3 regions of the Pseudodesulfovibrio piezophilus C1TLV30 genome follow, and region 2 is predicted to be linked to each of the others. Evidence: predicted binding sites of a transcription regulator. Region 2 holds the regulator's gene; each other region holds the start of a gene.

Region 1 (10,874 bases), 1.1 Mb from region 2:
GTGATATCAGCCATGGAGAGGGCGAGACCCATCATCATGACTGCAACCACGACGATTATCGGCATGATTCCACTCTCGTTGCAGGGGGGCGAAATGTGGCGTCCCATGGCCAACCTGATCATGTCAGGGCTGGCCTTTGCGACAATTCTCACCCTTGTTCTCTGCCCGGTCCTATATTCACTGTTCTTTCGTCAATCCTTTGGGAAGTATACGTGGGACCCCGAAGAAGTCAGGCAGGGGAGTGACCTGAATGCGCTTTCTGAATAAGTGGTGATCATACGGAACAGCGCATCATCTCCATGAAGTTGGCGAGTTGTGGTAAATACGGTTCGGAAAAGAAGACATGTGTATCCATGGGGAGTGTTGCGACTGGTCGGTCTGCACTGGTGCGAACCCTGATCGCCGATTGGTCCATTTCTACTACCATCGGGACGACTTCTTCTTCACTCTCGCTACACAGGCTTTCTCTGGTGCCGGGGGTAAAAACCGTGGTTGTCCCATTGGGATGCACGGCCTTGACCCTGGTCAAGGTCGTGGTAACGCGGACAACAGCACCTGACTTGTCAAAGACCAAGGAATTCCAATCCCCATTCACACCAATGGCGTCCGGGTCATATGCCGTGATTTCCCCGGCTGCTGTCTTGACTGGAGTCGGTTTGGCCGGTTCCAGGGAACTGACTTCGCCATCAGGGGTGAAACTGACTCCGATACGAGTATCCAACATTCCGGCGGGGGTGGAAATGGAGATGGTCTCTCCTGGCCAGAGGGTGATGCTGCGCAGGGTTTCATTCTCGTAAAAACTGATTCCGATGATGCGCGTTGTGATGGTTCCGGAGGGAGTCACCAGAGTGACTGGGCGAGCAAGGTTCGCTTCATCTTCCTGTGCCCAATAGCCGGACAGCTTTCCATTGAGGGGGAAAATTCGATTGATGCATCCGTTTGCATGGAAGGAGATCAGTTCCGCAGGGATTTCCCCAGCTGGTGTCACAACTGTTTGTTGCGATTCCAGCGGCAGTGATTTGATGACCCCGGATTCATGAAAGACGACAGGTAAAATTTCCTTTCGACGCAGTTCGTTGGCTGTGTGCTGGGCAATGAATTCACCATACTTCGTTTCAATGGTCTGCATGATTTCCTCCGTGTCTTTTCAGGATGTTTGGTCACAGGAAAACGGTTTATGAAGTGGACAGTATCCCATCCATTTTCATCTGAGAAAAAGACTTCTCAACTGCAAGTCCTTTCGGGAGCATGAGCCAATCTAATTTTACCGTGTGCAGCCACTCTACAGTGCCATGACTGGTCAGGCGAGCGGGGTACATGCGCTTGTGCGGAATTGGAGAGGAAGCATATCCAAAAGAAAATCAGGATGAATTTTCTGAGCATAGAAGCGATCCTTTTTAATTGCGCTTGGCTAATTCGGATAATTCCAGCGAAGTCAGTGGACGTTCCAGTTGCCAGGCCAGTTTTCTTACCGCTGAAACAAGCTGAGGGAGCTCCCGTTCGGGATATTCAAGCCCGTTCTTATCAAGTGCGTGGGCAACTGCCGCCCGCCCGCTTTTGCCGCCAACCGCGAGAGTGCGATCTGCGCCGATGGTTTTCGGTGAAAACGGCTCGAAGAGGTCGGGAGATTTGCTGAGTGCGTGAGCGTGGATGCCTGATTCGCATGAAAAGATATCCTTACCTGCAATGGCTTTCGTTCGAGGAATCGGGACCCCGGCAGCTTCAGCGACTTGATGGCAGAGTTGACGAATCCCTTGAGTTTGATACCCATGACTTTCCTCCTTGATGGTAAAATACGCAGCAACTTCTTCAGTGGCGGCTATACCGGATCGTTCCCCGATTCCCAGAACACTGACATCTGCGTAATCTGCTCCTGAGGCCAAGGCTGTGATAGCATTTGCCGTGGCCATGCCAAAATCGTTATGGCAATGGACCGCCACATCGATTTCAAGATTCTCTTTGAAAGATGTAATCATTTTTTTTGTCTCAGAGGGAGTCAGCAAACCGAGAGAATCTGACAGTCGGACCCTTGAAGCCCCCATATCCTGTGCCAGCATCGCAGCAGTCAGGGAAAACTCCGGGTCGGCACGGGAGATATCTTCAAGGCCGACAGAAACATATTCCACGCCGAGAAGGACGGCGGATAAAACTGTTCCGGCCAATCGCTCAAGTAATCCTTCGCGGTTGGTGTGCAATCTGTTCTTGAGATGAAGATCGGAAACAGGGACACCAATATTGATCCTGTCCACATTCAATGCCGCTGCGGTGCGGATGTCTCCGTCCCGGCATGGGGTCCATGCGCTTATCCGGGTTGCCCCGGCGAAGGGGCGAACACGGCGAATCAGTTCTTCAAGTCCATTTTGACCTACCCAGCCCAGTTCTAATTCTTCCACACCAAGTTCAAGGAGTCCTCGTATGATGGCTTCCTTTTCTTTCATGCTGAAATAAGCGCCGAAAAGCTGAGCGCCTTCTCTGAGTGTCGTATCAATCAACATGTTGTTTCTCCCAATGTCATGTGCTGTTCCATGCGTATGGAGAAGCATGAACGATGCCAAAGCAGTCTGTTGATTTAACATTCTAAAATTACGTGTTTTTTTTAAAAAAGCGTTGCGGGTGTTGTTGCTGACATTTTTGTAGGTTCCTACAACTTCGTCTGCGAAGTTCGTTGCTTCCTACACTTTTCGTAGGTGAGTTGTCTCTGTGTGGTTTTATGATAAATCTTTTTATTTAAGGTGTTTACATTAACTTGTCACGAATGGCACGGGGTTTGCCATAGGGAGAAGCATCAACGCAAGAAAACCCATGGAGGAGAAATCATGAGGAAAGTAGCAATCTACGGTAAAGGCGGCATCGGAAAGTCCACAACCACTCAGAATACTGTTGCTGGTTTGGCTGAAATGGGACGTAAGATCATGGTTGTTGGCTGTGATCCCAAGGCTGATTCCACTCGTTTGTTGCTTGGTGGTCTGGCACAGAAATCCGTTCTCGATACCCTGCGTGAAGAGGGTGAAGATGTTGAGCTGGACGATATCCGCAAGCCTGGTTTTGGCGGAACATGGTGTGTCGAGTCCGGTGGTCCCGAGCCGGGAGTTGGCTGTGCCGGTCGTGGTATCATTACTTCCATCAACATGCTCGAGTCGCTTGGTGCCTACGAAGAGTCCGAAGGACTGGATTATTCATTCTACGATGTCCTCGGTGACGTTGTCTGTGGTGGCTTCGCCATGCCAATTCGTGATGGTAAAGCTGAAGAGATCTACATCGTCTGCTCCGGCGAGATGATGGCCATGTATGCCGCAAACAACATTTGCAAGGGTATCATGAAATACGCTGAATCCGGTGGCGTTCGTCTCGGCGGCCTTATCTGCAACTCCCGTAATACTGACCGTGAAGCTGATCTGATCACTGAGCTTGCTGCGAAACTTGGCACCCAGATGATCTATTTTGTCCCGCGTGACAATGATGTCCAGCGCGCTGAGATCAACCGCAAAACAGTTATCGAGTGGGATGGTTCTGTCCCGCAGGCCAACGAGTACCGTGGATTGGCCAAAGCTATCGATGAAAACGAAATGTTCACTATTCCCACTCCGTTGGAAATTGAGGACCTCGAAAAATTGTTGCTCGAATACGGCATCCTGGAAGCTGCATAAATCTCATTTCGCATCCCTCCCGGCGTCTTCCGACGGTCGAGACTCGACGAATTTCGTGGATGAACGAAAGGTCTGCTCTTAACACCGATGCCTTTGACCCGGGAGGAATAAAAGAGAAAATGCAACCAAAAGTACATAATTCAAGTAAGATAGGAGAGCGTTAAAATGATGATCATGGTAAGAGCGATTGTACGGCCTGAAAAAGCGGATGATGTCTTGGCTGCCCTGATGGACAATGGTTTTCCGGCAGTCACCAAATACTCCGTGGCTGGTCGCGGCAAGCAGCGCGGCATCAAGATCGGTGAAGTCACCTATGATGAAATCCCCAAGACCATGCTCATGAGCGTTGTCAACGCCGCAGACAAGGACTTCGTCATCACGACAATCATGAACGCTGCGCGCTCCGGCACCAAAGGTGCTTTCGGTGATGGTAAGATTTTTGTTTCCGAAGTCGAGGATGTCTACACCATCAGTTCCGGCGTCAACGATACTGCCGCCGCTTCCGAGGAGGCAGCATAATGAAGGAAATCATCGCAGTTGTGCGCATGGACATGATGAACCGCACCAAGGCTGCCTTGACTGAGGTTGGCGTGGATGCCTTCTTTGCTCACGAAGCACAGGGCCGAGGCAAGGGGTTTATCAACTCAAGTGTCCTGGAAGGCGCTGAGAGCGGATACGAAGAAGCCGCAGCAGTCCTGGGAGAAAAAGGGAAATTGTATCCAAAGCGCATGTTGACGGCAGTAGTCACTGACGATGTCGTGGAAGAGGTGGTGGAAGCAATCACCTCTGTCAACCAGACCGGGAAACCCGGCGATGGCAAGATTTTCGTCCTGCCTATTGGGGACGCAGCCCGCGTCAGAACCTCTGAAACCGGCGAAAAGGCGATCGCCTAAAGCGCCGCTTTGAAGGAGAGCAAATACATGGCTAAGACGAAAAAGGTCGTGCAGTTCGATGCCGCCGATATCAAGGAAGAACTTCTCAAGAAGTATCCGCCCAAGGTGGCTCGCAAGCGCGCAAAGCAAATAATGATCAATGAGGCTCAGGAGTCCGAGACTCCGCCTGAGATCCTGGCAAATGTCCGTACCATCCCCGGTATCATCACCATGCGTGGATGCACTTATGCCGGTTGCAAGGGGGTTATCCTCGGCCCCACCCGTGATCTCGTAAATATCACCCACGGTCCCATTGGTTGTGGTTTCTATTCCTGGCTTACTCGCCGTAACCAGACTGAACCTGGACCGGACGGTGATAACTACATGCCGTACTGTTTCTCGACCGATATGCAGGATCAGGACATCATCTTTGGTGGTGAAAAGAAACTCGCAGCAGCGATTCAGGAAGCATACGACCTGTTTCATCCCAAGGGGATCGCCATATTCGCGACCTGCCCGGTCGGCCTGATTGGTGATGATGTCCACGCAGTGGCCAAAAAGATGAAAGCCAAATTCGGAGACTGTAACGTGTTCGGCTTCTCCTGCGAAGGATACAAGGGAGTTTCCCAGTCCGCAGGTCACCACATCGCGAATAACCAGGTCTTCACGCACCTGATCGGTGAAAATGAGACCCCTTCTGAAGGCGAATACAAAATCAATCTCTTGGGTGAGTATAACATTGGTGGAGACGGTTTTGAGATAGATCGTATCTTCAAGAAGTGCGGTATCACCAATATCGCAACCTTCTCAGGCAACTCGTCCTATGATCAGTTCGCCTCTGCCCAGCATGCTGATTTGAGCGCGGTCATGTGTCATCGCTCTATCAACTATGTGGCTGATATGCTTGAAACTAAGTATGGCATTCCCTGGATAAAGGTCAACTTCATCGGAGCAGAGGCAACAGCGAAATCTCTGCGTAAGATTGCTGAATACTTTGGCGACAAGAAGCTTATCGATAAGGTCGAGGCTGTCATTGCAGAAGAGCTGGTCGAAGTGAAGACTGTCATCGAAGACGTTCGTTCGCGTACTGAAGGCAAAACAGCCATGATGTTTGTTGGTGGTTCACGTGCCCACCACTACAATGAACTGTTCGTCGAGATGGGAATGAAAACATTATCCGCCGGGTATGAGTTCGGTCATCGTGATGATTACGAAGGGCGTGACGTTATCCCCACTCTTAAAGTTGATGCAGATTCTCGTAATATTGAAGAAATCGAAGTCGTGCAGGATGAAAAACTCTACAATCCGCGCAAAACACCGGAAGAGTACAAGGCTTTGGAAGATGCCGGATTTAAGTTCAAGCACTATGAAGGCATGAATCCAGATATGGATAAGGGATCTTTGATTATCGATGATCTCAATCAGTACGAAGCTGACAAGCTGGTGGAAATCCTCAAACCTGATCTCTTTTGCGCAGGTATCAAAGAGAAATTCTCCATTCAGAAACTGGGCATCCCCATGAAACAGTTGCACAGCTATGACTCCGGCGGCCCGTATGCCGGGTTCAAGGGCGCAGTCAATTTCTACAAGGAAATCGACCGTCTCGTGAACAGCAAGGTCTGGAGCTACATGAAGGCTCCCTGGCAGGAAAATCCTGAACTTACCGGCACCTTCGTGTGGGAATAACCGAGGGAGAGAGAAGACAATGTTATTAAGACATACTAAAAAAGAAGTTGCTGACCGCAAGGCTCTGGTGATCAATCCGGCCAAGACATGTCAGCCTATCGGAGCCATGTACGCCGCCCTCGGTATTCACGGCTGCCTGCCTCATAGCCATGGTTCTCAGGGGTGCTGTGCGTATCATCGCTCCACCCTGACACGTCACTATAAGGAACCCATTTCGGCCGCGACCAGTTCCTTTACTGAAGGAGCATCGGTTTTTGGCGGACAGGCCAACCTGGTGCAGGCCATCGACAATATCTTCACGGTCTACGAGCCTGAAGTTATCGCAGTGCACACCACGTGTCTGTCCGAGACCATTGGTGATGACCTGAACCAGATTCGTACCAAGGCTCAGAAAGAAGGAAAGATCCCTGAAGGCAAGACTGTCATCGGAGCTCCCACTCCGAGCTATGTCGGTTCCCACGTCACCGGATTCTCCAATATGGTGAAAGCCATGGCTCAGTTGGCTGAACCGTCTGGCAAGAAATCCGGCAAGGTCAATGTCATCCCCGGTTGGGTCGAACCTTCCGATATGGCCGAGATCAAGCGTCTCGCTGGTTTGATCGGTGTGGACATCACTCTGTTCCCTGATACTTCCGGTGTTCTCGATGCTCCGCTGACCGGAGAATACAAGATGTTCCCTGATGGAGGCGTTACCGTCTCCGAACTCAAGAAGAGTGGCGATGCCATTGGAACTCTCGCTCTGGGTGAGTGGTGTTCGGCAGACGCTGCCCGCTGGCTCGATTCCAAATGCAAGGTGCCGTGCACTGTGCTGGATATGCCATTCGGACTGGCTGCCACTGACCGTTTCATTGATGTTCTGCGTACCGTGGCCGGAGTCTCTGTCCCCGATGCCGTGGCCACTGAACGTGGTCAGCTCGTGGATATGATTTCCGACATGCACCAGTACTTCTACGGCAAGCGTGTTGCCATCTGGGGCGACCCAGATCAGCTCATCTCCATGTGTGAATTCCTGGTCTCTCTGGACATGCAACCCGTGTATGTCGTGACCGGAACTCCGGGCAAGAAGTTCGAGAAGCGGATTCAGGAAATCTGTGAAGGGCAGCCCTTTGAAGTCAAAGTCAAGGCCAAAGGCGATATGTTCCTGATGCACCAGTGGATCAAGAACGAGCCTGTCGATCTGCTTATCGGAAATACCTATGGCAAGTACATTGCCCGTGACGAGGACATCCCGTTCTTGCGCTGGGGCTTCCCGATCCTGGATCGCCAGGGTCACCAGTACTTCCCGACAGTTGGCTACAAGGGCGGGCTCAGGTTGCTTGAAAAGATCCTGACCCTGTTCCTGGACCGTAAGGACCGCGACGATCCAGAACGGGTATTCGAACTCGTCCTGTAGCACTCCCATACCCGCGGCGGAGAGCTTCCCCCTCCGCCGCGGCTTTTGAAAGAGGCCCGATTGCCACGACGTCCACCTTTTGACATTCCGGTCCGACGGGCTGGACCGGAATACTTCTCCGGCATTCGGACCTTTTTGAAAAGCCGTAACATACAAAGGATACGCAGCATGGCACCCAGCTCCACTTCATACGATACCCATCCTTGCTTCGGCCTTGCTTCACGCAAGAATGTCGGACGCCTGCATCTTCCTGTCGCTCCCCGGGCGAATTCAAAAATCAGATTTTCTGGTTTGATCAAGGCCAAGTCCGCCATGCTTCCGGAGGAGGCCATGACCTGGCTTAAAAGCGTGATATCCGAAGGGACAACTGTCGATGTCGTTGGGATTACCGGTCCCGGCGATCCCATGGCTGTGCCTGAGCCGACCCTTCGGACATTGAACATGGTTCATGCAGAATTTCCGAAAATTTCATTGTGCATGACCACCGTTGGTATCGGGAGTGCCAAGTATGCATCTGAACTGGCCGCACTCGGGCTTTCCCATGTCACATTGCTGGTGGACGCCGTCTCTCCAGAGGTCGCAGAGAACCTGTACGCCTGGGTTAGACCGTCAACCAAGACGGTTCCATTACCGGAAGCGGTTCAGCTTTTGATGAAAGATCAGGCCGATGCCGTGGTTGCTTTCAAGGAAGCAGGAATCACCGTCAAGATCAATACCACGGTCTATCCGGGGATTAACGCCGGGCATGTGGAAGAGATCGCCTCAACCATGGCGAGCCTCGGCGCCGATATCATGGCAGTGGTTCCCTACAGGCCGGACCCTGACTGTACCGATGCTCCCGCCGAATGCGGTGCGGAGCTTATGGACACCATTCGCGAGGGGGTGGCGCGTCACCTGCATCTCATGCCTGCCTGGGAGGACTGTGGCGAGGACATCGTCGGTCTGACTTCACTCGAAAAGCGCGACGCCCCTATTTCTGTGCTGCCCAAGCCCATAGCCGATCGTCCCAACGTGGCCGTTGTCAGTTCAGGTGGTATGGACGTGGACCTGCATCTTGGCCACGCGGTCAAGGTTTTGATCTATGGCCCACGAGAAGATGGCCTGCCATGTCTGCTGGAATCCAGGGATGCGCCTGAACCCGGTTCCGGTTCCAGGCGTTGGAAAGACCTTTCCAAGCTGCTGAAGGATTGCTTTGTGCTCCTGACCGCGAGTGCAGGCGAAAAACCACGACAAATTTTGAGCCGCGATGGGCTGTCAGTCCTGATCACCGATGGGGAGATCGCAGGGACGGTAGACGTGCTTTATGGCGGCGGAAAAAAAGGCAAGAAATTCCGCAAACAATAGCGAGGAGAATCAATCATGGCCGTACCTGAGAGAATGATCATTTGTTGTCAGAGTTTTCGTGCAGCAGGCGAACCCAAAGGCATCTGTCACAAGCAGACCGATGGTTTCCTGCAGTACATCGAGGAAGAAATCCTGGACCGTGGTCTGGATGCCCTGGTTGTCGCCACAACCTGTCTCAAGCAGTGTGAATCCGGTCCGATCATGGTCGTTCAGCCTGAGAACTGGTGGTTCAAGGGTGTGGATAGTGAAGCGGTCATTGATGAGATTCTTGATGCTTTGGAAGACGGCGAACCCTGCGCTGCTTACCTTGCCGCATAAAAATTGAGAGAGTCCGATGTCTGAAGCCGCCGTCATCCGCCCCGCAATGAGTGTCCCCTTGACAGGGTACAGTGCTCCGCTCAGGTCGCTGACCTTTATGAGAGAGAGTGTCACGCTTGATGCACTGGAGCTGCGGCGCGGTCTGGAAAAGATGCTGAACAACGGTCGGGGACGCATCCTGATCGCGTCGAGTTCCAGCATGACTGAAGCTGGAGCCTGTTCGGGGCTTTTGATGGCACCCATGGCTCAAGACAGTCCCGCCCTCCCGAAAGGGAACATGCTTTCCCCAGTGGGAAGGCGGGACTCGGACATCGGTTCACAGTTGCAAGACAGGGGCACGGGACGGGGACTGCGCTCGGAGACGGCTCGAATACGTTTCGGGAAGGCATCGCCCCTGCCATCCTTTGCCCACTGTCCTGTTGTTAACAGACCGGAATTCCGGCTGTCATGTTCAGGGACCAACTCATAAGGGGAAGACTCATGAGTACGACGATCTTGGAAGAAAGAAAGGATCAGATCCACCGGACCGGTGAGGGCGCTATTGACATCGCCTGCAATCGTGAATCCTTGGCGGGCGCGGTCAGCCAGCGTGCGTGTGTATTCTGTGGTTCCCGCGTGGTTCTGTATCCTATTGCCGATGCCCTACATCTTGTGCATGGCCCCATCGGTTGTGCTGTCTATACCTGGGATATCCGGGGAGCGCTTTCCAGTGGCCCGGAGCTTCATAGGCTTTCCTTTTCTACGGACCTTCAGGAGATCGATGTCATTTTCGGTGGGGAAAAGAAGCTGTCGGCAGCGCTTGATGAATTGATTGACCGGCATCAGCCCAAGGCTGCTTTTGTCTACTCCACCTGTATTGTCGGTTTGATCGGTGATGATCTTGAAGCCGTCTGTCGCAAAATGAGCGAAGAGAAGGGGATTCCGGTTCTGCCGGTCATGTCCGAGGGATTCAAGGGAAACAAGAGAGCTGGGTATCTTGCCGCGTGCAAGGCGATGTTCCGGTTGATCGGCACACGCGATACTTCAGGGATTACTCCCATATCCATCAATATTTTTGGCGATTTCAATCTCGCTGGCGAGATATGGATCATTCGCGAATATTTCAGGCGCATGGGCGTGGAAGTCGTGGCAAACGTCACGGGTGATGGCCGTGTCAACGACATTGGGCGCTGCCATGGTGCCGCCTTAAATCTCGTCCAATGTTCTGGTTCAACTCTTGATCTGGCCAAAATGATGGAAGAAAAATATGGGATTCCCTATTTGCGGGTCTCCTATCTCGGTATCGAGGATATGGCTGATTCGCTCTATCAGGTGGCCGACTTTTTCAAGGATCAGGATACTGGGATCGTTGAACGCACCCAGGAGCTTGTCCGTGAAGAACTTGCCTCGCTCATGCCTGAATTGGCCCAGTACAGGAAAGATTTGGATGGGAGAAAAGTTGCTATGTACGTCGGCGGTTCTTTCAAGGCTTTCTCGCTGGTCAAGGCATTTCGTCACCTCGGCATGAAGGTTGTCATGGTCGGGTCCCAGACCGGGACCAAGGAAGATTATGCCGAATTGGAGCAGATCACTGATCCGGGCACAATCATTGTTGATGATGCCAACCCCTTGGAA
Region 2 (10,874 bases):
TTGCCGGTTTCGCCGAGTTATTTTGAAAGACTCGTGTTAAACGATGCGTTTAGTGATTGGCACAATCATGATGGTCACAGACTATCAGTTGATCTTCAACTTTGCCCGCCAAATAGTTGGCTGCTACAGTGTCGATTTCGCCGGAGCATCCTCGAATTACTTTGATGTTATTCGATTGTAATATGTTGACAGCGCCTTGTCCCATGTTTCCAGCAAGCATAACCTTCACACCCATTTGCGAAAGGATGGGAGCAATATCAGATTTGCATCCACAGCCTTCGGGTGAATCCATCGGTTCTTTTGAAACGATTTTGTTGTCATTATCCAAAGTAATGATTGTGTAATGGTCACAATGACCAAAATGATCATCAATACAACCATCACGAGTCGGCAGTGCTATTTTCATTATTCTCTCCTGAGCTGTTTTATTGTTTCAACGGGAAAGCCGGAAATAGAATAGCCTGGATATGGATTTTGTAAAGCTTTAGCAATAATCAGATCGTGCAGGTATGAAATTAACAAATAAGATAAGTTCTTCATTTCTGTTGCTTGTTTCGTTTATTGAGGAAAAAGCGTTTCAAGATTGATGAACATTCGTTTTCCATAACTCCGGAGATTGTCCACATATGGTGGTTGGAAAATGAGAGTTTTGCTCCGTCCAGATTGGAGAGCATTGCGCCTGTTCGTTTATCAAGAGCTCCTATAACAACTCCTGCAACTCGTGCATGAATGAGTGCACCGGTACACATGATGCATGGTTCAAGGGTTACAGCAAGGATCGTATCTTTAAGACGATAATTTTGTACTGTTGTTGCAGCCTTGCGTAAACAGAGAATTTCAGCATGTCCGGTTGGGTCATGCAGGCCTATCGGTTGATTATGCGCTTGGGCTATTAATTCACCGGTCAAAGTAAAAAGGGCGGCCCCCACAGGAATTTCACCAATTTGGGCCGCCTTGCATGCCTGACCGAAAGCCACATCCATCAGTGATCGCCAGTTGAGTGGGGGAGGGGAGTGGAGGGGCATGTTAGTATTAACTCGGTATTATTGATCTTTAAGATAATTAACCCCGGCTTCAAGCACAGCGAGGCCAAGAGTTTGCGTGTTGCCTTCATTTCTTGTCCACGAAGGGTGATTGGTCGGGTGGTTGTATGCTTCAGGATGAGGCATCAGGCCAAGTATGCGACCTGTGGGGTCTGTCAGACCCGCAATACCAAGAGGGGAGCCATTAGGATTGAGTGGATATTCTTGAGTTGGTGATCCCGTTTTAGGGTCTGTGTATTGTACTGCGTGAAGATTGTTCTTGATAATTTCCTCGAGTAACGCGTCATCCATGGGGATGATTTTCCCTTCACCGTGCCGGATGGGAACGTCTAAATACTCAATTCCTTTGGTGAAAACACATGGTGAGTCCGGGTTTGTCTTTAATGTGACCCACCGATCTTCAAAACGTCCCGAATCATTGTGGGATAATGAAACTTGACGTTCAAAATATTTTCCACCCACAGCTGGAAGTAAGCCCAATTTACATAACAATTGAAAACCGTTGCAGATGCCGAGAATGACTCCTCCATTCTTAAAAAACATTTTCAATTGATCAAGAATTGGAGTACCTTCCTGCGTGTTTGACCATCTCCACCGTAGAGCAGCTGCTTGTGCTGCCCCAAGGTCATCTCCATCGAGAAATCCACCAGGACAGAGGAGGAAATTGTATTTATCCATCGAGACGTGCCCGGCTGCGAGATCGGAAAAGTACACTATGTCTGCACTGTCCGCTCCTGCGGTCTTAAGGGCATAGGCGGATTCGTCGTGACAGTTCGTACCGTACCCGGTAATTACCAGAGCATTAACGCGAGCCATGAAATTCTCCTCTTCGTATTGACTTTGTGGCTGTACCCTGCAAAATTTGCGAAGCAGCGATTGTTGGGCAGGAACATACTTGCCCGGCGCGTGACAGTCAACATTGACGGCACATGAGTTTTTTCATGTTTTTTCTTTATAATTCAAGCATAACGAAGGGGCTTTCTCTCGTATGAAAACCAAGTTCATTTTTATTACCGGTGGCGTTCTCTCTTCTTTGGGGAAGGGACTCTCTGCTGCTTCTATCGGCGCACTCCTCCAGGCGAGGGGGCTAAAAGCTACTATCCAAAAGCTCGATCCCTATATTAACGTCGATCCTGGTACGATGAACCCCTTCCAGCATGGTGAAGTCTTTGTCACTGACGACGGTGCTGAAACGGATCTCGATCTTGGGCATTATGAAAGGTATCTGGGGACGGCACTGAGTCAGCAAAACAATTACACCTCCGGTTCTATTTACAATTCCGTAATTCAAAAAGAGCGCCGGGGTGACTATCTTGGTGGAACTGTTCAGGTTATTCCGCACATCACCGATGCTATCAAAGAGGCGGTTATCAACCTTCCTAATGGTGAAGATGTCGCTCTTATTGAGATTGGTGGTACTGTCGGGGATATTGAGGGACAACCTTTTCTCGAGGCAATACGTCAACTGAAGAATGATTTGGGCAAGGAAAATGTTCTTTATATTCATTTGACTCTCGTTCCATACATAAAGACTGCTGGAGAAATGAAAACCAAGCCGACGCAGCATTCCGTGAAAGAACTTCGGAGTGTTGGAATCCAACCTGATATCATCATTTGTCGGTCAGAAGAAGAATTAGAAGAGGATCTTAAAAGAAAGATTGCTCTCTTTTGTGATGTTGATACGGATGCAGTTTTTTCTGGAGTTGATGTTTCTTCCATCTACGAAGTCCCTTTGAAGTTTTATGAAGAGGGTGTGGACCAGAAGATTGCAATTCTCCTTAAATTACCTGCTAGAAATGCCGAACTGGCTCCTTGGGAAAATCTTGTTCATACTTTGAAAAATCCCAAAGGGACTGTTAAGATTGGTATTATTGGAAAGTATGTAGATCTGACAGAAGCATACAAAAGTCTGCATGAAGCTCTTGTCCATGGGGGCGTGGCCAACGAAGTCAAAGTTGAACTTGAGTATGTCAATTCTGAGAAAATAACGGCAAAAAATGTTGAGAAGAAGCTTGCGAGCCTGGACGGAGTGCTTGTCCCTGGTGGATTTGGATCACGAGGAGTGGAAGGAAAAATTATTGCTATCCAATATGCTCGAGAGAACAAAATACCCTTCTTTGGAATCTGTCTTGGAATGCAGTGTGCCTGTATTGAATTTGCGCGGAATGTCATTGGACTGGAAAATGCCAACTCTGTTGAATTCGATGCCGCAACAGAACATGACATCATATATCTGATGAAAGAATGGTTTGATTTCCGTACGAAGAAGACAGAAACTCGCTGTGAAGAATCTGATAAAGGGGGAACCATGAGGCTTGGTACTTACCCCTGTAAATTGAAAAAAGATACAGCTGCTCATAAAGCATATCAGACTATTAATATTGACGAAAGACATCGGCATCGTTTTGAATTCAACAACGAATATATTGAGCAGTTTGTGAATAATGGGATGGTTCTCTCGGGAACTGCGCCCGATGAATCTCTGGTGGAAATAGTTGAGTTGCCGGATCATCCGTGGTTTCTTGGATGCCAGTTTCACCCAGAGTTCAAATCCAATCCCATGAAACCACATCCTCTGTTCAGAGAATTTATCAAGGCTTCCAAGCTTGATAGGGATAAGAGGGGAAAATAATTGGCTCTAAGCGAATTATATCAAAAAAGTCGGTCCGGTCCGTTTATTCTGGCCGGACCGTGTGTCATTGAAAGCCGTGAAATCGTACTGCGTGCAGCGACAACGCTTGCAGCGATCGCAGATCGGCTCGGTTTGCCGTTGGTTTTTAAAAGTTCTTTTGATAAGGCGAACAGGACTTCTGTTACGAGTTTTCGAGGGCCTGGAATGCAGGAAGGCGTGCGTTTGCTTTCTGAGGTCAAGGCTGAAACCGGGCTTCCTATTGTTACGGATATTCATCATCCTGAACAGGCCCCCTTGGTTGCGGAGGTCGCTGACGTTCTCCAAATTCCTGCTTTTTTATGCAGGCAGACAGATTTGCTTGTTGCAGCAGCAAAGACAGGCAAAATTGTTAATGTGAAAAAAGGCCAATTCCTTGCTCCTTGGGATATGGAAAATGTCGTGAATAAGCTACGGGCCTCGGGTAATGAAAATATTTGGCTGACAGAGCGTGGGGTAACGTATGGATACAATAATTTGGTTGTAGACATGCGCTCCATTCCTGAAATGCGAAAATTTGATGTGCCAGTAGTTTTTGATGCAACCCATTCGGTCCAGTTGCCGGGGGGGCTTGGCAAGGCCTCTGGAGGGCAGCGGGAATATATTCCTGTTTTGGCTTCGGCTGCAGTTGCCGCCGGTGCAAACGGGGTTTTTATGGAGTGCCACCCTGATCCGGATAATGCAAAATGTGATGGGCCGAACAGTTTGCCACTTGATGCTGTGGAGGCTCTCCTCACCCGCCTCAAGGCTCTTTGGGAGTTGAATAATGGCTGATCGTGCTTTCAAGCTTGCCCAGAATATAAAATTGCTTGTGCTTGATGTTGATGGGGTTTTAACAGATGGAGGTTTGTACTATACCAATGAAGGTATGGTCATGAAACGGTTTAATGTTCAGGATGGTCTCGGTATCAAACTCGCCCAGACGGCAGGGCTTGAAATTGGTGTTATCACCGGGTTGGATCAACCTCCGGTTGAAAAAAGAATCTCTGAGCTTGGTATTAAGCATTATTATGCTGGCAATCATCGAAAAGTTCCTTACTTGATTGAAATGTGTGATAAAATAGGAATAAAGCCATCTGAAGCTGCATTTATTGGAGATGACTGGATTGACCTCGGAGTAATGAAATATGCCGGACTCGCGATGAGTGTGTCCAATGCCATGCCCGAAGTTCTTGAGATTGCAGATTGGGTCTCTACTAAGCGTGGAGGCCATGGTGCGGTTCGTGAAGCCATTAGCTATATTCTCAAAGCTCGTGGCTTATTTGAAGATGCCATGAAGCGGTGGGTAGACTAGATGAAAAGGCGTTCTGCGCTTTTCTTTATACTCATTTTTGCTCTTGGTTTGCTCTTGGGGATAGCTATCAAGGAGACTTTTTTCACCGATATTCTTGTCACTCCAGAAAAAGCTTCGGGAGGTGGCAGTCGAGATGAAATTTTGGATCAATCAGATATTGTAGCGCAAGATATAGAACTGGTCCAAGGAAAGCAGGGGGCTATGACGTGGAAGTTGCTTGCAAAAAAAGCTCAGTACAATCAGGAAAGAAAACTCATTGGCGTTGAGCATCCCCAATTGACAGCTTTTTATGGCGAAGATCGACAAGAAGTCTATGTCAAGGCTGATCTTGGCGATGTTGATCAATCCAATGATAATCTGACCTTATATGATAATGTGACGGGCCGGTTTGGTGATATTGAATTGCTTGCTCAACATCTCGATTATGTTGGTGCCATGCATAAGGTCTACCTTAAAGGTGGCGTCATTGTTCGTAGACCTGATATGACATTGACTGGTGCAGCCGTTGAAATTGATCTGATTAGTCGCGAACTCATCGCAGCTGGCGGGGTCGAGGCCTTATTCTCTCCCCAAAAATATAGTGGTATGTCCCTTAATAAATAGAGATATGGTGTGTTTTCTATGAAACGTATTTCCCTCTCCATAATTTTTTGTGTCTGCATCATGGTTGCTGCATCTTCGGTTTACGCCGATGGGTGGGGGGAAATCCGTGAAGCCACTCAGAATTTGAATGTTCGAGCCAAGAGAACTGCTCAGAGTAAACACAGAGTCACCTTGTTAAAAGGACAGAAAGTCAAAGTTGATTTTGTTGAAGGGAATTGGGGGGCCGTCTTCGACCTCAATGCCACCGCACATGACGAGAAGGATGCTCTTGGATATTCTCATATGCGTTTTTTGGCACCGGCCCAGATGAAGCAGGAAAATGAGAAAGATATCGTAGTTTCTTCAATACCTTTACCTCCCAGTGGGGAAGGTGAAGTCAAGGCCGACGTTCAAGCAGAAGCTCCTTTTTCACCAAGTGCATTTGGTGTCACTCCGGGAAGAGTTCCTATCAAGATATCTTCAGAACGCATGATTTATGATGAGAGTGGGAAGATGGTTTCTTTTGTTGGAAATGTCGTTGCTGAACATGGTGATTTAACTCTTTGGGCCCATAAATTGTCTGCATACCTTGCTTCGAGCTCTGATAAAAAATTTTCGGCTGACAGTATTGATAAAATCGTAGCAGAAGGGAGTGTGAAAGCCCAAAAAGGGCGTTCACGAGGATCATGTGGCAAGTTGATTTATTTTGTCAGTCGTCAAGTGCTTCGGATGGAAGATAATCCTCAATTACAGGATGGTCCTAACAGTTTAACAGGTGACGTCATTAATTTTTACGCCAAGGAAAATCGAAGTGAGGTTGTTGGTGGAAATGGCAAGAGAGTACAGGCTGTTTTTATGACCCCTGACAGTGTCAAGGTGCAATAATGTCTGATGGTTTGATAGCAACAAATCTGTCCAAAAGGTACGGCCAAAAGGAAGTTGTACACGGCATAAATCTGGAACTGAATCCACAAGAAGTCGTTGGATTGCTTGGGCCAAATGGTGCAGGTAAAACAACTACTTTTTATATGCTTGTTGGGATTGTTAAGCCAAATACTGGGCAGGTTTCTTTGTCGGGGAAAGCTCTGACGAATAAACCTTTGCATGAGCGGGCTCGGCTTGGGGTGAGTTATCTTCCTCAGGAAAATTCTATTTTTAAAAAACTATCAGTTCGTCAGAATCTCGAAATAATACTTGAACAGACGTCTTTGAGTTCCAAGGCTCAGAAAAAAAGAGCTGAAGAGTTGATGGAGATGTTCACTATCAGCAAACTTGCGGATCAAGCAGCCATGTTTCTTTCAGGAGGGGAAAGACGTCGCTTGGAAATTGCAAGAGCGCTCATAATGGATCCGAAATTTATTTTGTTGGATGAGCCTTTTGCCGGTGTTGACCCTATTGCTGTTATTGATATTCAGGATATCATTTCCGTTCTGAAAAGCATGGGGATAGGGATTCTTATTTCTGATCATAATGTTAGAGAAACATTGAATATTTGTGATAGAGCATATCTTGTCTACGAGGGGACTGTTATTCTCGAAGGGACTCCAGATATTATCGTGCAAGACAGTCGAGCTCGTCAAATCTATCTCGGTGAGGATTTTCGTCTTTGATTTCTTTTTTTTGTGCCTTTCAACTCATTGATGATTTACACATACCGTAAACATTGGTACACTTCTTTCATATCATTTTCTCTTTCTCATTAATCCAATAGTTACAATATATTACTCAAGGAATGGCTTGCTTACAGATTTTCGCTGTGGCATAGTAGCAGCGAGATGTAGTAAAAAAACTATTAATGTAGAAGAATATAACTTGAAATATAGATCTTGTTTAGTCTTTAAGGCTTCATAATATGGGACTTGAACTCAGACAACAACTCAAGCTTTCTCAGCAACTGGTCATGACTCCCCAGTTGCAGCAGGCCATAAAGCTGTTGCAACTTTCTCGCCTTGAGCTTTTGGAAACTGTTCAACAGGAACTTCTGGAAAACCCTTTTCTGGAAGAAACAGAAATTGAGACAGAAATCCGAGAGAAAGAGGAGTTAACTGAATCTCAAGCAGAAGAAGAGCTTGTGCGGACAGCTGATTGGGAAAATTATTTGGGAGAATTCTCAAGTACTTCTAAGCAGGCGTCGGCACGTGATTCCGAGGTACCTGAAGAAGGACTTTCTTTTGAGGCTCGGCTTGCCTCAAAACCCTCACTGGATGGGCATATGAGCTGGCAAATGAGATTGTCTAATTTCTCAGAATCAGAAATTGCTATCGGTGAAATCATTATCGGTAATCTTGACCATAATGGCTATCTTCAGGCCACTAATGAAGAAATTATGAGCATGGTCGATGCTTCGGATGAAGAAATTGAAGCTGTGATTTTGCGACTCCAGCGGTTGGACCCTGTTGGTGTGGCTGCTCGAACGCCACAAGAATGTCTTCTCGTGCAAATGGATGTTTTAGGGCTTGATGATCCTATTCTGTTCTCCTTGGTTAAGGACCATCTGGAAGATCTCGAAAAAAACCGTTATAAGCCCTTAGCTAGGAAATTTAAAATTTCCATGGAAGACCTCAAGAGTTATCTTGATTTAATGCAGACGTTGGATCCTATGCCTGGGACCAATTTTTCCAGTACAGAACCTCACTATGTAAGTCCTGATGTCTTTGTATACAAGTACGGTGATGAATTTGTGATTATCCTTAATGAGGATGGGATGCCTCGATTGCAGATGAATTCATTTTACATGGACACTATGCGGGATGTTGCGGATAAGGAAAAAGATTATTTTCAGGAAAAGATGCGTTCTGCCGCGTGGTTGATGAAAAGTCTGTACCAGAGGCAGAGAACGTTGTATAAAGTAGTCGACAGCATCGTACGATTTCAAAGAGGTTTTTTTGAAGAAGGAGTTACAAAACTCAGGCCTTTAATTCTTAAGGAAGTTGCTGAAGATATCGAAATGCATGAATCCACCGTGAGTCGGATTACCACAAGTAAATATGTTTCGACTCCTCATGGTATCTTTGAGTTGAAATTTTTCTTCAACAGCGCATTGGATTTGAATGATGGTTCGCAAGTCGGTTCAGAAAGTGTTAAGGCACTCATCAAAAAAATGATAGCGAACGAAGATACTAAAAGACCGTTAAGTGATGAAAAAATTGGTGAAATTCTTAAGGATGAGCTTGATGTTAATATAGCTCGACGTACTGTTGCCAAGTACCGTTCAGCAATGGGAATTGCATCTTCTTCAAAGCGTAAACAATATTTCTAAGTTCAGTTTCTTTCACCTTTTGAACAGGAGGTAGTGTATGAACATAAGCTTCACTTTCAAGAATTTTGAGCCGTCTGACCATTTGAAGGGTTATGCACAAAAGAGATTTGAAAAGATAGGTAAGTTCGTTCCCGACTCCGAAGCAGATCTCCAAGTCAATCTTTTAGTAGAAAAGTTTCGGCACAAGGCTGATGTTATTTTGAATGCTGACAACATTCATATCTCTGCATATGAAGATTCAGAAGATATGTATTCTACCATTGACATGGTTTTGGATAAGCTTGAGGCTCAACTGCGTAGAATGCGTGAAAAGGTCAAGAATAGAAGCAAGCAGGCTCGTGGCAATAAGGTTCAAATGAACTTCTTTTCATATGACGATGTGACAGGAGAACATATACCTACAATTGTTGGCACTGATAGTTACGAAGCAAAGCCAATGTCAATAGATGAGGCTGCGGAGCAATTAAACACGTTTGATAATGAATTCCTCGTTTTTCTGAATGCGGAAACTGAGGATGTTAATGTAATTTATAAGCGAAAGAATGGCGATTACGGATTAATCGACCCTGGTAATTAAATTATGAAACTCGGTGATTATTTAGAAAAGAATTTCGTTCTTTTCAATCTCGCCTCTGATACAAAATCTGAGGCTTTGACAGAACTTCTCGCCCCTATTGGCGAAGCATATCCTGAGATGGACACGGACCAAGCGGTTCGTGTCCTTCTTGAACGTGAGAGCCTGGGAACAACCGGCATTGGTGACGGGATAGCCATTCCTCACGGCAAACTTGAAAATATCGAGAAGGTTGTTATCGCTGTGGGACGAAGTCTCCAAGGGGTCGAATTTGAAGCCCTTGATCATAAGCCATGCTCAATCTTTTTCCTTGTTCTTGCACCTGAGAATAGTGCTGGTATGCACCTTCGTATATTGGCCCAAATCTCACGCATTCTTAAGGATGAGGCTTTTCGAAAACGTTTTATTGAGACTGAATCTCATGATGAGTTATGGCAACTTCTCCAAGATGTTTAAGGTCTTTTAGGATGATTTCTTGATTTCCCACAATTCTTTTCCCGTTGTTGTCGTTACAGGTATTTCTGGTTCCGGCAAAAGTACAGCACTCAAGGTCTTCGAAGATTTGGGTTTTTTCTGTATTGATGGGCTTCCTTCGAGTATGTCTGCTAAAATTGCTGAATTAATTTTAAAGCAGGATTCAAAATACCGAGGGTTGGCTCTTGGGATGGATATGCGGCAACTTGAGTTCAATGATGGTTGGAATCATGCGCTCAAAGAGTTGGCTGCAATGGGAATTGTTCCTCAAGTTCTTTTCTTGGAGGCAAAACAGCCGGAACTTGTTCGACGATATGCCACTACCAGACGGCTCCACCCTTTGGAAAGTCAATCCCTTGGCCTTGATAAAGCTTTGGAGAAAGAACGAAGTCTTCTTGAACCTATTCGAAGCAAAGCTGATCTCGTTTTGGATACAACTGACTACTCTGTGCATGATTTGAGAAGAGTTTTGCAGACAAAGTGGACAGCTATTGAAGAGCTTGGCCGGGGTATGCGTGTTCACATCATCTCTTTCGGTTTTAAGTATGGCGTTCCCACTGAAGCTGATTTCGTTTTTGATTTGCGTTTTTTGCCTAATCCATATTTCGATAAAAACTTAAAACCACTTTCCGGGCTGGATAAGTCTATTCAAAGTTATGTACTTGAGAGTCAAGTCGGGAGCGATTTCAATAGTAAATTTCAAGATTTTGTAACATACATGCTCCCTCTCTATGCCGATGAAGGACGATATAGAATTACGCTCTCTCTTGGTTGCACAGGAGGGCGGCATCGGTCGGTTTCCGTGGCAGAGTCATTGCTGGCGACCTTGAAAAAAAAGGGATATGCAGTGACTATTGAACATAGACACATGGAACTGGGATAAAAATGATTGCTACATCTGGAAATAAGAGAACTTCAGAAGTCGGAGTGGTGCTTGTCACGCATGGAGTGTTTGGTAAGACGCTCCTTGAAGCTGCGAT
Region 3 (10,874 bases), 790 kb from region 2:
GATGCTGTCCCAATGACGTTAGGTCAGGAATTCACGGCGTGGTCCGTGATGATCGGCGAAGATGTACAGCGTGTGGACGAAGCCGAGGACCTCGTCTACGAGATCAATATGGGAGCCACGGCAATCGGAACAGGATTGAACGCACATCCTGACTATGCACGAACTGTGACAGAAAAACTTATCGAGGTGACAACACTGAATCTGACCATGTCGCCGGATCTGGTGGAAGCAACACAGGATACGGGGGTCTATGTTCAGCTTTCTGGGGTATTGAAACGGGTTGCGGTCAAACTCTCAAAAATTTGTAATGATTTGAGGCTGCTCTCGAGCGGACCTCGATGTGGTTTAAACGAGATCAACCTGCCTCCCATGCAACCCGGATCATCCATCATGCCGGGTAAGGTCAATCCTGTTATCCCGGAAGTCGTGAATCAGGTCGCTTTTGCGGTGGTAGGGAATGATGTCACTGTTTCCATGGCCAGCGAGGCCGGGCAGTTGGAATTGAATGTGATGGAGCCTGTTATCGGGTATTCTCTCTTTCAGTCCATCAATATGTTGCGTCGAGGGTGTCTGACGCTGGCGGACAAGTGCGTATCAGGTATTACAGCAAATAGGGAGCGATGCAGGGAACTGGTCGAACATTCCATCGGACTCGTCACAGCCCTTAATCCGCATATCGGGTATGAGAAGTCTGCCGAGATAGCCAAGGAAGCAATGAGAACCGGAGGATCGGTGTATCAGATCGTGTTGGACAAGGGATACCTGAGCAAAGATGAATTGGACGATATTCTGAAACCGGAAAACATGATCAAGCCGCGATATCTGCGGTGCTCTCCTGATAGAGTCGAAAAGACAGCCTTGTGTGAGAAAGAAGCCAATTCATAGGATTATTTGTATTTTAAAAGGATGGTTGCCATGCGGCCATCCTTTTTCATTGTCGCCAATTCCCGGTTAAAACTTTTAATGAATACTTGACTGCACGTGTTCTTGTTAAAGGCGAATCTGTATGGGGCGCTTGCTATCGGCTTCTTGCCGTATTGAAAAGTGTCGGCCTTGATTTCCGGTGAGTTTCTCATAATCCATTCAGCAACGGTCTTGTTGGTGATTGCCCCATCAAGTCGGCCGCGTTGTATCATCATCAGGAGTTGTTTGGTCGTATTGGCTTTGTGGGAATGAATGAGTTTTCTGTCGAGCAGGGGCTGTAGGGTGGGATAATTGAAACCATGAACAATGCCTATGCTCAATCCGATGAGTGATTCCGGAGGTTTAGGGAAGCGTGGTTTGCGGTAGATGAGCACGTCACTGGATACGATGATCGGATCGGTCCAGAGATACTGATCCGGATTATCAACCCATTCCCGAGCTTTCGGATAAGCGTCAACCTCCCCATCTTTCACGAGCAGACTGTTTCGCAATTCAGGTGACACTGCATAAGTGATGGGAATTCCGTGTACGCGGGCTATTTCTTCCATCACATCCAACATGATACCTGCGAACCGGAAATGAACTTTATCCACGATGACATAGGGAGGCCAGCCTTGAGGGGGCACTGCAACAATAAGAGCCTTGGGGGTCTCTCGGGCATGGCCCGAAAGCGCGCAAGCAAAGAGTATGCTGGCGAGGAGGACAAGGAACCGGAGAAGTCTGTCGAGTTTCTGAAAGCGTTGCATTGGATATCGTTATCATGATTTCTTGTATTGACAGTTCTAATCTAAGTGAACTCCCTCCATGAGTCCACATTTTTCAATGTTGAGGCTGCGGTTGCTTTTCCATGGGAACTCCTTTATCTTTTATAGAGTATCTCATGACATTATCAAGTCGCATGACGAGAGGTGGAGAGTTGATGCGTCGGATCATCATGCTGTTGGGTATAGCCCTTTTTACGACCATGGCGGGATGTGCATCCATCAACCCGTTCCAGAAACATGTCTACTCCACCCCTCCCGGCAAAACGGATTCTGCCGTTGCCCGAAGTTACGATCCCAAGATCAAGCCCTATACAGTCCTTGGCAGGACATATTATCCCCTGAAGAATGCAGCCGGATATGATGAAGTCGGTATGGCCTCTTGGTATGGTGAAGATTTTCATGGTAAAAAAACAGCCAATGGTCAGCATTACAATATGTATGGTGTTTCGGCTGCACACAAGACGCTCCCTTTGGGGACACGGGTCAGGGTGACAAATCTTGCCAATAAACGGTCTGTTGTCCTGGTCGTCAATGATCGTGGGCCGTTTGTCCGGGGGCGGATTCTTGACCTTTCCTATGGGGCAGCAAAAGAATTGGGGACAGTCGAGCAGGGGGTGGCCAGAGTCCGAATCACGGCTCTTAGTTCGATGCCTGCAAAGACTCGGACTGTTGCCCGGACAGCTCTCAAATATTACTCAGTTCGCGTCGGAGCGTTTGCGCTTCGGGACAATGCGGAACGCACATACAAACAACTCCTTGCCTCCGGATACCATAATGCCAATATTACCACTATTGTCAGCAAGGGGGTTCGCCTGCATGTTGTCCAGGCCGGGAGTTTTATCAGTCGGGATAAGGCAGAACAAGTTCAGCAAAGGCTCAAGCCGGAATTTCCGACTTGTTACATCATTAGCTGATTCAAGTGACTCTCTGGTAGCAGAGGCGAGAATGTTTTTCCTGCCTCTCCGCTAGTGTTGCGTGAAAGCTGTTCGAACACAGACACAAAAAAAGACAGCGACCACTATGTGTTTAGGACACTCTGGTGCTGTCTTCTTGAAAAGCTGTCAGGCTTTTCGTTACTGCTTCAGGTGCCAGACGCCGTGATCATCGCGCCAAGCCTTGGCCATGACTGTATGCCCTTCCTTTTCATCCTTGATGACGATATCCCGGTAGACCTTGTTGTCTGCCATGTAGGGCAAATCCGGAGTTGCCGAGTATGATTCGCCGGTATCAGGGTTCTGCCAGGATGTTGTCTCGCCTGACTTGGTCGTTTCAAGAACGCGTTGGACCTTTTGCTCGTCGCTCTTGTCCCATTCATTGCCTACGATGTACCCCATGAGGACTCCGACACCGGCTCCGACTGCGGCACCGAGGAGTTTGTTCTTGAATGTCAACGCACCAATGGTGGCTCCAGCCAGACCTCCGACAGATGCTCCCTGTTGTGCCCTGTTGGCGGCGCATCCGAATCCGGTGGCCAGGAAGCAGAAGAGTATTGATGTGACGAAAATTTTCTTCATAGTTCACCTTTCCTTTTGAAGTTATGAAGTGACTATAGCGCACATGAGGAATGAATGTACATAGTGTGCAAAAAACAGTGCAAAAATAAAAGGTGAAAAATCTTTGGTATCTCCCATGAACCAGGACGGTTGGGATCAGCTTTTGCATAGTGATGGAATCGCGTATCATCACTCGTGACAGCGAGAAGGAAGTCGGAATGCCCATGAAAATAATGATCAAATTTTGTCTTTTTCTGGTTTTGACCTGTTTGGTACCCAATGGGGCACAAGCGGAAAAAGCCAAAAAGAATGTTCTCTACCTCAATTCATATCATGACGGATATCAGTGGTCTGACTCCATTATGGATGGGGTTCGATCAATTCTTGATGAGAGCGAATTCAAAATAAATCTTCAAGTCGAATATATGGATTTCAAGCGGTATGAGCATGATGCCGTTTCTGGAATGCTTCTTCGGCTCTACAAGGAAAAATTCGCGCATGAAGCCTTCGATGTCGTGATGGCCGTGGATGACGATGCCTTCATGTTTGCAAGTGAATTTCGAAATGAATTGTTTCCGGGTGTCCCGCTGGTCTTCTGCGGTGTGAACGATTTGAAGGACGGAGCGCTTAAGCAAGGCAACGTGACTGGTCTCGTGGAGAATTTCAACCTGATGCAGACTTTGGATGTCGCCCTCAAGTTGCATCCGGATAAGAGACGGATGATTGTCGTGGGAGATACTTCCACCGCCGGATTGGCTATCAAGCAGCAGGTTGAGCATGGTGTCGAGAAGTACCAGCCGCATCTTGAAGTTGAATACTGGACTCGACTGACGCTGGCTGAAGTGCTTGAACGGGTCAAGGTGCTGCCATCGGATACCTTCTTGTTTTTCATCCCGTACTATCAGACCATTGGCGGGCGCTTTTACACTGCTGAAGATGTCATGGCCGCCATTTATAGGCATTCCGCTGTTCCTATTTACACGGCATGGGAGTTCCTGCTGGGTAATGGTGCAGTGGGGGGAAGGATGTTGTCGGGCTTCAAGCATGGGCAACAGGCTGCATCTGTCGCCCTTCGGATTCTCAAAGGGGAATCCGCAGACAGCATCCCTGTCTTTAAGGAGCCGACAGGTGAATATGTCTTCGATTATCAAGTCTTATGGCGGTTGGGTATCACAGAAGAGCTTTTACCTCCTAACAGCCGTCTGATCAACGCACCGAGTCCATTTTATGAGTTGCCCAAGGAACTCTTCTGGACCATTATCGTGAGTTTTGTGCTGCTCTTGGTTGTCATGGCATTTTTGGTCACGACCATGACTGAACGGCGTAAGGTTGAAAGAAAAATCAAGGACCAGTTGGCTTTTCAGGAAACATTGATGGACGCTGTCCCTCAGCTTGTTTCATGGAAGGATCGTCAAGGAATATATCTCGGAACCAATCGGGCCTTTGCAGAATTCTTCGGTGGTGAAGGAAGCGGTAATGGGGTGAATTGGCTGGCCAAAAATGACACACGTGATCCTGAGCATGTTGCCTGGGCAACCGGGGCAGACTTGACTGTGTTGAGTCAAGGGGTAGGGCTCAGGAAAGTTCGACGCAAACTCATGGATGCCAATGGCAATCATGCGTGGCTTGAGATCAACAAGGTGCCCATTCATGATCAGGCCGGAGCGATCGTCGGTGTATTGAGCACGGCCGAGAATATTACCAAGGAGCGCAATCTCGAAAAACAGCTTCTGCAATCACAAAAGATGGAAGCTATTGGAACTCTGGCCGGAGGAATTGCACATGATTTCAATAACATATTGACATCAATTATCAACTCTACAGAGCTGGCCGTGGGAGATGTTGATTCGGATTCAGTGACCAGTAAAGATTTGCAACGGGTGCTGAAGGCCGCGCGGCGTGGTGGCCGGGTGGTGAAGCAGATTCTCGCTTTTAGTCGGCCTTCCACCGAGGGATTCCGCTCAACGGATGTCGGGAGTGTTGTTTCAGAAGTCCTCGGTCTTCTCGAGGCCTCCATGCCCAGTAATATTCGGGTACGTTCAAGTATCGCTCCCATGCTTGACTTTGTCCGTGCAGACCCGACTCAGTTGCACCAGGTGGCCATGAATCTCTGCACGAATTCATTTCATGCTCTGCGAGGGAAGGGCGGTATTATCGAAGTCCGCGTGGACCAGGCTGTTCTCGCCAAGGAAGATGCCCGTATCCTGGGGCTGGCTCCCGGTGAATATGTTCGTATGAGTATTGAGGACAACGGACCTGGTATTCCTCCTGAAATTATTGATAAGATATTTGATCCGTTTTTTTCTACTAAGGATAAGACCGAAGGCACCGGGTTGGGGCTTTCCGTAGTGCATGGTATTATACGCAGTCACGGAGGAGGGCTTCAGGTTACCGGCAGGACCGGCGGCGGCACTGTTTTTGAAATTTATTTGCCCAAAGTGGACAAAAGTGACGTTGAATTACCCAGCAGCGGTACATTCACGATTCCGGGATGGGCGCACGTCCTTTTCGTGGAAGACGATTATGATCAATTGCACACCACGCCGCGTCTGCTCAGGACCATGGGGTATGAAGTGACAGCGATTCGAGACCCGGAAGAGGCCATTGTCCGTGTCAAGGGAATGCCACATATATTCGACCTGCTTATCACTGATTATGACATGCCTGGCATGAGCGGGACTCAATTGGCAATAGAAGTTGCTCATCATGTCCCCAATATGCCGATTATCCTGGTTTCCGGTCGTGAAGATGCTGCGACTGCCGCTGCCCACTTGCCCAATATCCGTCAGGTGGTTATCAAACCATATGACAAGGATGACCTGTCAGAAGCGATTTCGGCGGTCATGAATTCGAAATAAGGAACGCCAAAGGGGATCAGCGTGGCGAATATATTGATCATAGATGATGATTTCGAAGTCTGCGAAACCATGGAAAGCCTCATCACACGGCTGACGCATCAGTGCGATGCTGCCCATACGCTTGAAGAGGGACTCCGACTCGCCCGAGCTAATGAATATGATGTTGTTTTTCTGGATGTCCGTCTCCCGGATGGCAATAGTCTGGATATGTTGCCAGACATAATGGCTCTGCCGACACCACCGGAAGTGATTATTCTCACCGGAAAAGGTGATCCTGACGGAGCCGAATTGGCGATTGTGGGAGGAGCTTGGGATTATCTCCTCAAGCCTTCGAGTGTTCGGGAAATATCCCTAACCCTTGGTCGTGCATTGAAATATCATGAAGAGAAGGTTGGCAAGGACAAGGGAGATAGCCTTGATCTCGCGAATGTTGTCGGAGCGAGTCCCTCCATTCGAGCCAGCTTCGAACTCATGGCTCAGGCTGCCCGCTCGGATACCAACGTCCTCATCAATGGGCATACTGGAACCGGAAAAGAACTTTTCGCTTCGACCATTCATGCCAACTCCAAGCGGAGAAGCGGACAGTTCGTCGTGGTTGATTGTGCTGGGTTGACTGAATCTCTGGTCGAGTCAACGCTATTTGGCCATCGCAAAGGGGCGTTTACCGGAGCACAATCAGACAGGATCGGTTTGATCAAGTTGGCCGACGGTGGAACACTCTTTCTGGATGAGATTGGTGAGATTCCTCTTTCCATTCAGAAAGCGTTTTTGCGCGTGTTGCAGGAACGAACTTTTCGTCCTGTCGGTGATACTCGTGAACAGACAAGTAATTTCAGGTTGATAGCAGCTACCAACAAAGATTTGGACCAAATGGTCGAAAAGGGAGAATTTCGCTCTGACCTCCTCTTTCGTATTAAAACAATGCGTATTTTGCTGCCTCCCCTTTCTCAAAGGCCGGAAGATATTCGCCCGTTGGCTGAATTTCGAGTCAAAAGGTTGTGCGAGCAATACGGCATGGGAGAGAAGGCTTTTGGCTCGGATTTCTTTTCCACGCTTGAGAGCTATTCCTGGCCGGGAAATATTCGGGAACTGTTTAATATCCTTGAGCGAGCCGTCATCGCTGCCGGGGATGAAAAGACACTTTACACCATGCATTTGCCCCGGACTCTTCGTATTCAGGTAGCCAAGTCGCAGATCAAAAGAATGACGGGGTCGGAAGTCGTCGCTGATGTCCCTGTCGCGCCCGGCGGTGGGGGAGTCTGGAAAATTGGACAGGAAATTTTTGAAGATATTTTCGATCAGGAGTTGCCAACCTTAAGGGAATTCAAGGGGATAGCAGAAAAAGTCTACCTTGGGGAATTGATCCGCCAATGCGGTGGTGATCTGCAAAAAATTCTCAAGGCTTCGCAACTTTCTCGTTCTCATTTCTATTCTTTATTGAAAAAATATGGATTGTCGCTCTAATGGGTATTGAAATTGTCTGAAATATACTCCATAAGGCTGAACCAACTCGCCTGCGTAATACCATATTGTGTGGGTCTGTTTGTTACACTGAGCGAGTGAAAGACTGTATTCCCCTATGGATAATGTTTTCTGACAGGGGGATTCTTGTTTTTTTGTTACAGAAGCCGATTTTTGACTTCCTTTCAAAACGCCAAGCGTGTAAGGGGAGTTAATACTTGAGCGTATAATGTACGTTGATCACTTTTATAAACCACTAAGGAGAGACAGATGACCAAAGCAGAACTTGTTGCAAAAATCGCTGACAAGAACGGCTCCTCCAAAGCACAGGCTGAAGCTTCAATGAATGCCATTCTTGACACCATCAAGGACGAACTGGCCGCAGGGAGCAAGATTACCCTGACCGGTTTCGGCACCTTCAGCGTGAGCGAACGTAAGGCCCGTACTGGCCGTAACCCCCGTACCGGTGATGAAATCAAGATCCCGGCATGCAAGGTTGCTCAGTTCAAGCCTGGAAAGGTTCTGAAAGAAGCCGTCAAGTAACTCGGTTTTTGAAGAAATATGAAGACCCCATCCTCAGGGATGGGGTCTTCTTGTTTTTTTGAGTGCCTACTTTCGTCAATGTTTTTCTTTTTTTAGGCGGTTCTGTTTGTCTGACCCGAAAAAAGTGGGTGAGAGCAGGGCGACAAAATCAGATTTTACGACTATTACTTGTCTTCAGAGGGAAGTTCCTGGTTGGGTGTACTCGAACTGTGTGTTCATTGAATGCGCGATACTACTGATTTGTGAGTATATCTTCCCTAGTATTGCATACTGGACACGGTCAGTCTGAAAAAACGGACAGCATGGAATGACCCAAAAATACAAGTCTTTTTAGATAAGATGCACGAAATGGATGTTTTTTTATCCGTTGGGAGACCTCTGCTTGCTTTTCTTGTCTTGTTTTTCGGACTGAAACGATCGTGTATCAAGTGTGACAATTTTATTTTTTTTAGCTATCTCACTATAATATTGGAATAAACCCCTTTATTATAGTTTTGGCACGGTTGTTGAGTATAGGATCAAGCTCTATCAGCTTGTCCGCTCCCCGCAGCAGCGGAAAGACAACTTTTTGGAAATAAACACCTCAAGAGGAGAATGACCAACATGTCAAAGATGAAAACGATGGATGGTAATACCGCCGCCGCTTGGGTGGCCTACGCCATGAGCGAGACCGCTGCCATCTACCCCATCACCCCTTCTTCCACCATGGGCGAAATCGCAGACGAATGGGCTGCCCAGGGACGGAAGAACATTTTCGGACAGACCCTGGAAGTTCGCCAGCTTCAGAGTGAAGCCGGTGCAGCTGGTGCTGTTCACGGCTCTCTGGCCGGTGGCGCGATGACAACGACTTTCACCGCATCCCAGGGCCTCCTTCTGATGATCCCGAACATGTACAAGATCTCCGGAGAATTGCTCCCTTGCGTCTTCCATGTTTCTGCTCGCGCTCTTGCAGCCCACGCTCTGTCTATCTTCGGTGATCATCAGGATGTCATGGCGTGCCGTCAGACCGGTTTTGCCATGCTGGCCGCCGCTTCCGTTCAGGAAGTCATGGATCTGTCGCTGGTAGCTCACCTGGCCACCATCGAAGCTTCCGTGCCTTTCGTTTCTTTCTTCGACGGATTCAGGACCTCGCATGAGATTCAGAAAGTCGAAGTCATTGATTACGCAGATATGAAGCCACTGTTGAACATGGACAAAGTTGCCGCTTTCCGCGCCCGCTCCATGAATCCCGAACACCCGGATGTTCGCGGTACTGCTCAGAACCCGGATATCTACTTCCAGGGTCGTGAAGCTTCCAATGCCGATTACGATGTCATTCCCGAGATCGTCGAAGAGTACATGAACAAGGTTTCTGCACTCACTGGCCGCAACTACAAGCCTTTCGACTATGTTGGTGCCGACGATGCCGAGCGTGTCATTATCTGTATGGGTTCCGGCTGCGAGGCCATTGAGGAAGTCGTCAACCTGCTGTGCGCCAAGGGCGAAAAAGTCGGCCTGATCAAGGTCCGTCTGTACCGTCCTTTCTCTGCCAAGCATTTTCTGTCAGTCCTGCCTGCTTCGACCAAGACTCTCGCAGTGCTCGATCGTACCAAGGAGCCCGGCGCTCTGGGCGATCCCCTGTACCAGGATGTCTGCACGACCTTGCTGGAAAATGGCGACGGTCCTGCCGTTGTCGCCGGTCGTTACGGATTGGGTTCCAAGGAGTTCACTCCTGCCATGGTCAAGGCTGTTTTCGATAATCTGGCGGCTGAAACTCCCCGTACCCGTTTCACCGTGGGTATTGAGGATGATGTCACCAAGACCTCCCTTGTCACGACCGAGGCCCTGGATACTACCCCGGAAGGTACTGTGCAGTGCAAGTTCTGGGGCCTCGGCTCTGACGGAACTGTCGGAGCCAACAAGCAGGCGATCAAGATCATCGGTGACAACACCGATCTTTACGCCCAGGGATACTTTGCCTACGACTCCAAGAAGTCCGGCGGTATCACCATTTCTCACCTGCGTTTCGGTGAGAAGCCCATTCAGTCCACGTATCTGATCACCGCAGCTGATTATATCGCCTGCCATAACCCCAGCTACGTGCACCTCTATGATGTCCTGGACGGTATCAAGGATGGCGGAACATTCGTCCTGAACTGTGCCTGGACCGCAGAGGAAATGGACGCACAGCTGCCCGCAGCCATGCGTCGTACCATTGCTCAGAAAAACCTCAAGTTCTACACAGTTGACGCTGTCAAGATTGCTGGTGAAGTCGGCCTCGGCGGACGCATCAACATGATCATGCAGACTGCCTTCTTCAAACTGGCTGACGTCATCGACTTTGACGAAGCCGTTTCACTGCTCAAGGCCGGTATCAAGGCCGCCTACGGCAAGAAGGGCGACAAGATCGTCAACATGAATAACGCTGCTGTCGATGTGGGTATCAACTCCATTGTCGAAATCCCTGTGCCTGCTGCCTGGGCAGACCTGGCTGAGGATTCCGCTGCCGCATCCGATGATCCGGCATACGTCAAGAACGTCATGCGTCCGGTCCTGGCCCAGAAGGGCGACGATCTGCCTGTGTCTGCCTTCTCTAAAGATGGCACCATGCCGCTGGCCACCTCTCAGTATGAAAAACGTGGTGTTGCCATCAACGTTCCCGAGTGGATCGCTGACAACTGCATTCAGTGTAACCAGTGCGCATTTGTTTGCCCGCACTCTGCACTGCGTCCGGTCATCGCTACCGAAGACGAACTCAAGAATGCTCCGGCCTCTTTTGGTACCGTTGGTGCCAAGGGCAAGGACGTCAAGGGTATGGCGTATCGCATCCAGGTTGCTTCTCAGGATTGCCT

What was found. The regulator sigma-54, encoded in region 2, starts transcription at its own class of promoters, with help from an activator protein. The targets are predictions, from matches to a motif close to CTGGCACGGNNNNTGCTT.
Region 1: nifH (nitrogenase iron protein) is a predicted target of sigma-54. The motif match lies at 2,756-2,773, and genes of this name have one in related genera.
Region 3: nifJ (pyruvate:ferredoxin (flavodoxin) oxidoreductase) is a predicted target of sigma-54. The motif match lies at 8,538-8,555, and genes of this name have one in related genera.

Annotation. Positions count from the first base shown of each region.
Region 1 covers NC_020409.1:3,148,715-3,159,588, forward strand. The annotation lists gene BN4_RS14560 (efflux RND transporter permease subunit) at 1-267, shown strand, start outside; gene BN4_RS14565 (hypothetical protein) at 275-1,129, opposite strand; gene BN4_RS14570 (LeuA family protein) at 1,398-2,495, opposite strand; gene nifH (nitrogenase iron protein) at 2,817-3,647, shown strand; gene BN4_RS14580 (P-II family nitrogen regulator) at 3,813-4,166, shown strand; gene BN4_RS14585 (P-II family nitrogen regulator) at 4,166-4,540, shown strand; gene nifD (nitrogenase molybdenum-iron protein alpha chain) at 4,568-6,205, shown strand; gene nifK (nitrogenase molybdenum-iron protein subunit beta) at 6,225-7,598, shown strand; gene BN4_RS14600 (radical SAM protein) at 7,767-8,942, shown strand; gene BN4_RS14605 ((2Fe-2S) ferredoxin domain-containing protein) at 8,958-9,260, shown strand; gene BN4_RS14610 (hypothetical protein) at 9,277-9,729, shown strand; gene nifE (nitrogenase iron-molybdenum cofactor biosynthesis protein NifE) at 9,741-10,874, shown strand, end outside.
Region 2 covers NC_020409.1:573,541-584,414, reverse strand. The annotation lists gene BN4_RS02875 (NifB/NifX family molybdenum-iron cluster-binding protein) at 50-406, opposite strand; gene tadA (tRNA adenosine(34) deaminase TadA) at 537-1,025, opposite strand; gene BN4_RS02865 (phosphoribosylformylglycinamidine synthase subunit PurQ) at 1,044-1,859, opposite strand; gene BN4_RS02860 (CTP synthase) at 2,032-3,675, shown strand; gene kdsA (3-deoxy-8-phosphooctulonate synthase) at 3,676-4,485, shown strand; gene BN4_RS02850 (KdsC family phosphatase) at 4,478-5,005, shown strand; gene lptC (LPS export ABC transporter periplasmic protein LptC) at 5,006-5,608, shown strand; gene BN4_RS02840 (LptA/OstA family protein) at 5,780-6,472, shown strand; gene lptB (LPS export ABC transporter ATP-binding protein) at 6,472-7,197, shown strand; gene rpoN (RNA polymerase factor sigma-54) at 7,440-8,846, shown strand; gene hpf (ribosome hibernation-promoting factor, HPF/YfiA family) at 8,884-9,423, shown strand; gene BN4_RS02820 (PTS sugar transporter subunit IIA) at 9,427-9,876, shown strand; gene rapZ (RNase adapter RapZ) at 9,896-10,777, shown strand; gene BN4_RS02810 (PTS sugar transporter subunit IIA) at 10,780-10,874, shown strand, end outside.
Region 3 covers NC_020409.1:3,430,560-3,441,433, forward strand. The annotation lists gene aspA (aspartate ammonia-lyase) at 1-885, shown strand, start outside; gene BN4_RS17385 (substrate-binding periplasmic protein) at 888-1,670, opposite strand; gene BN4_RS15830 (septal ring lytic transglycosylase RlpA family protein) at 1,805-2,602, shown strand; gene BN4_RS15835 (glycine zipper domain-containing protein) at 2,762-3,202, opposite strand; gene BN4_RS15840 (hybrid sensor histidine kinase/response regulator) at 3,400-6,039, shown strand; gene BN4_RS15845 (sigma-54-dependent transcriptional regulator) at 6,061-7,503, shown strand; gene BN4_RS15850 (HU family DNA-binding protein) at 7,771-8,043, shown strand; gene nifJ (pyruvate:ferredoxin (flavodoxin) oxidoreductase) at 8,647-10,874, shown strand, end outside.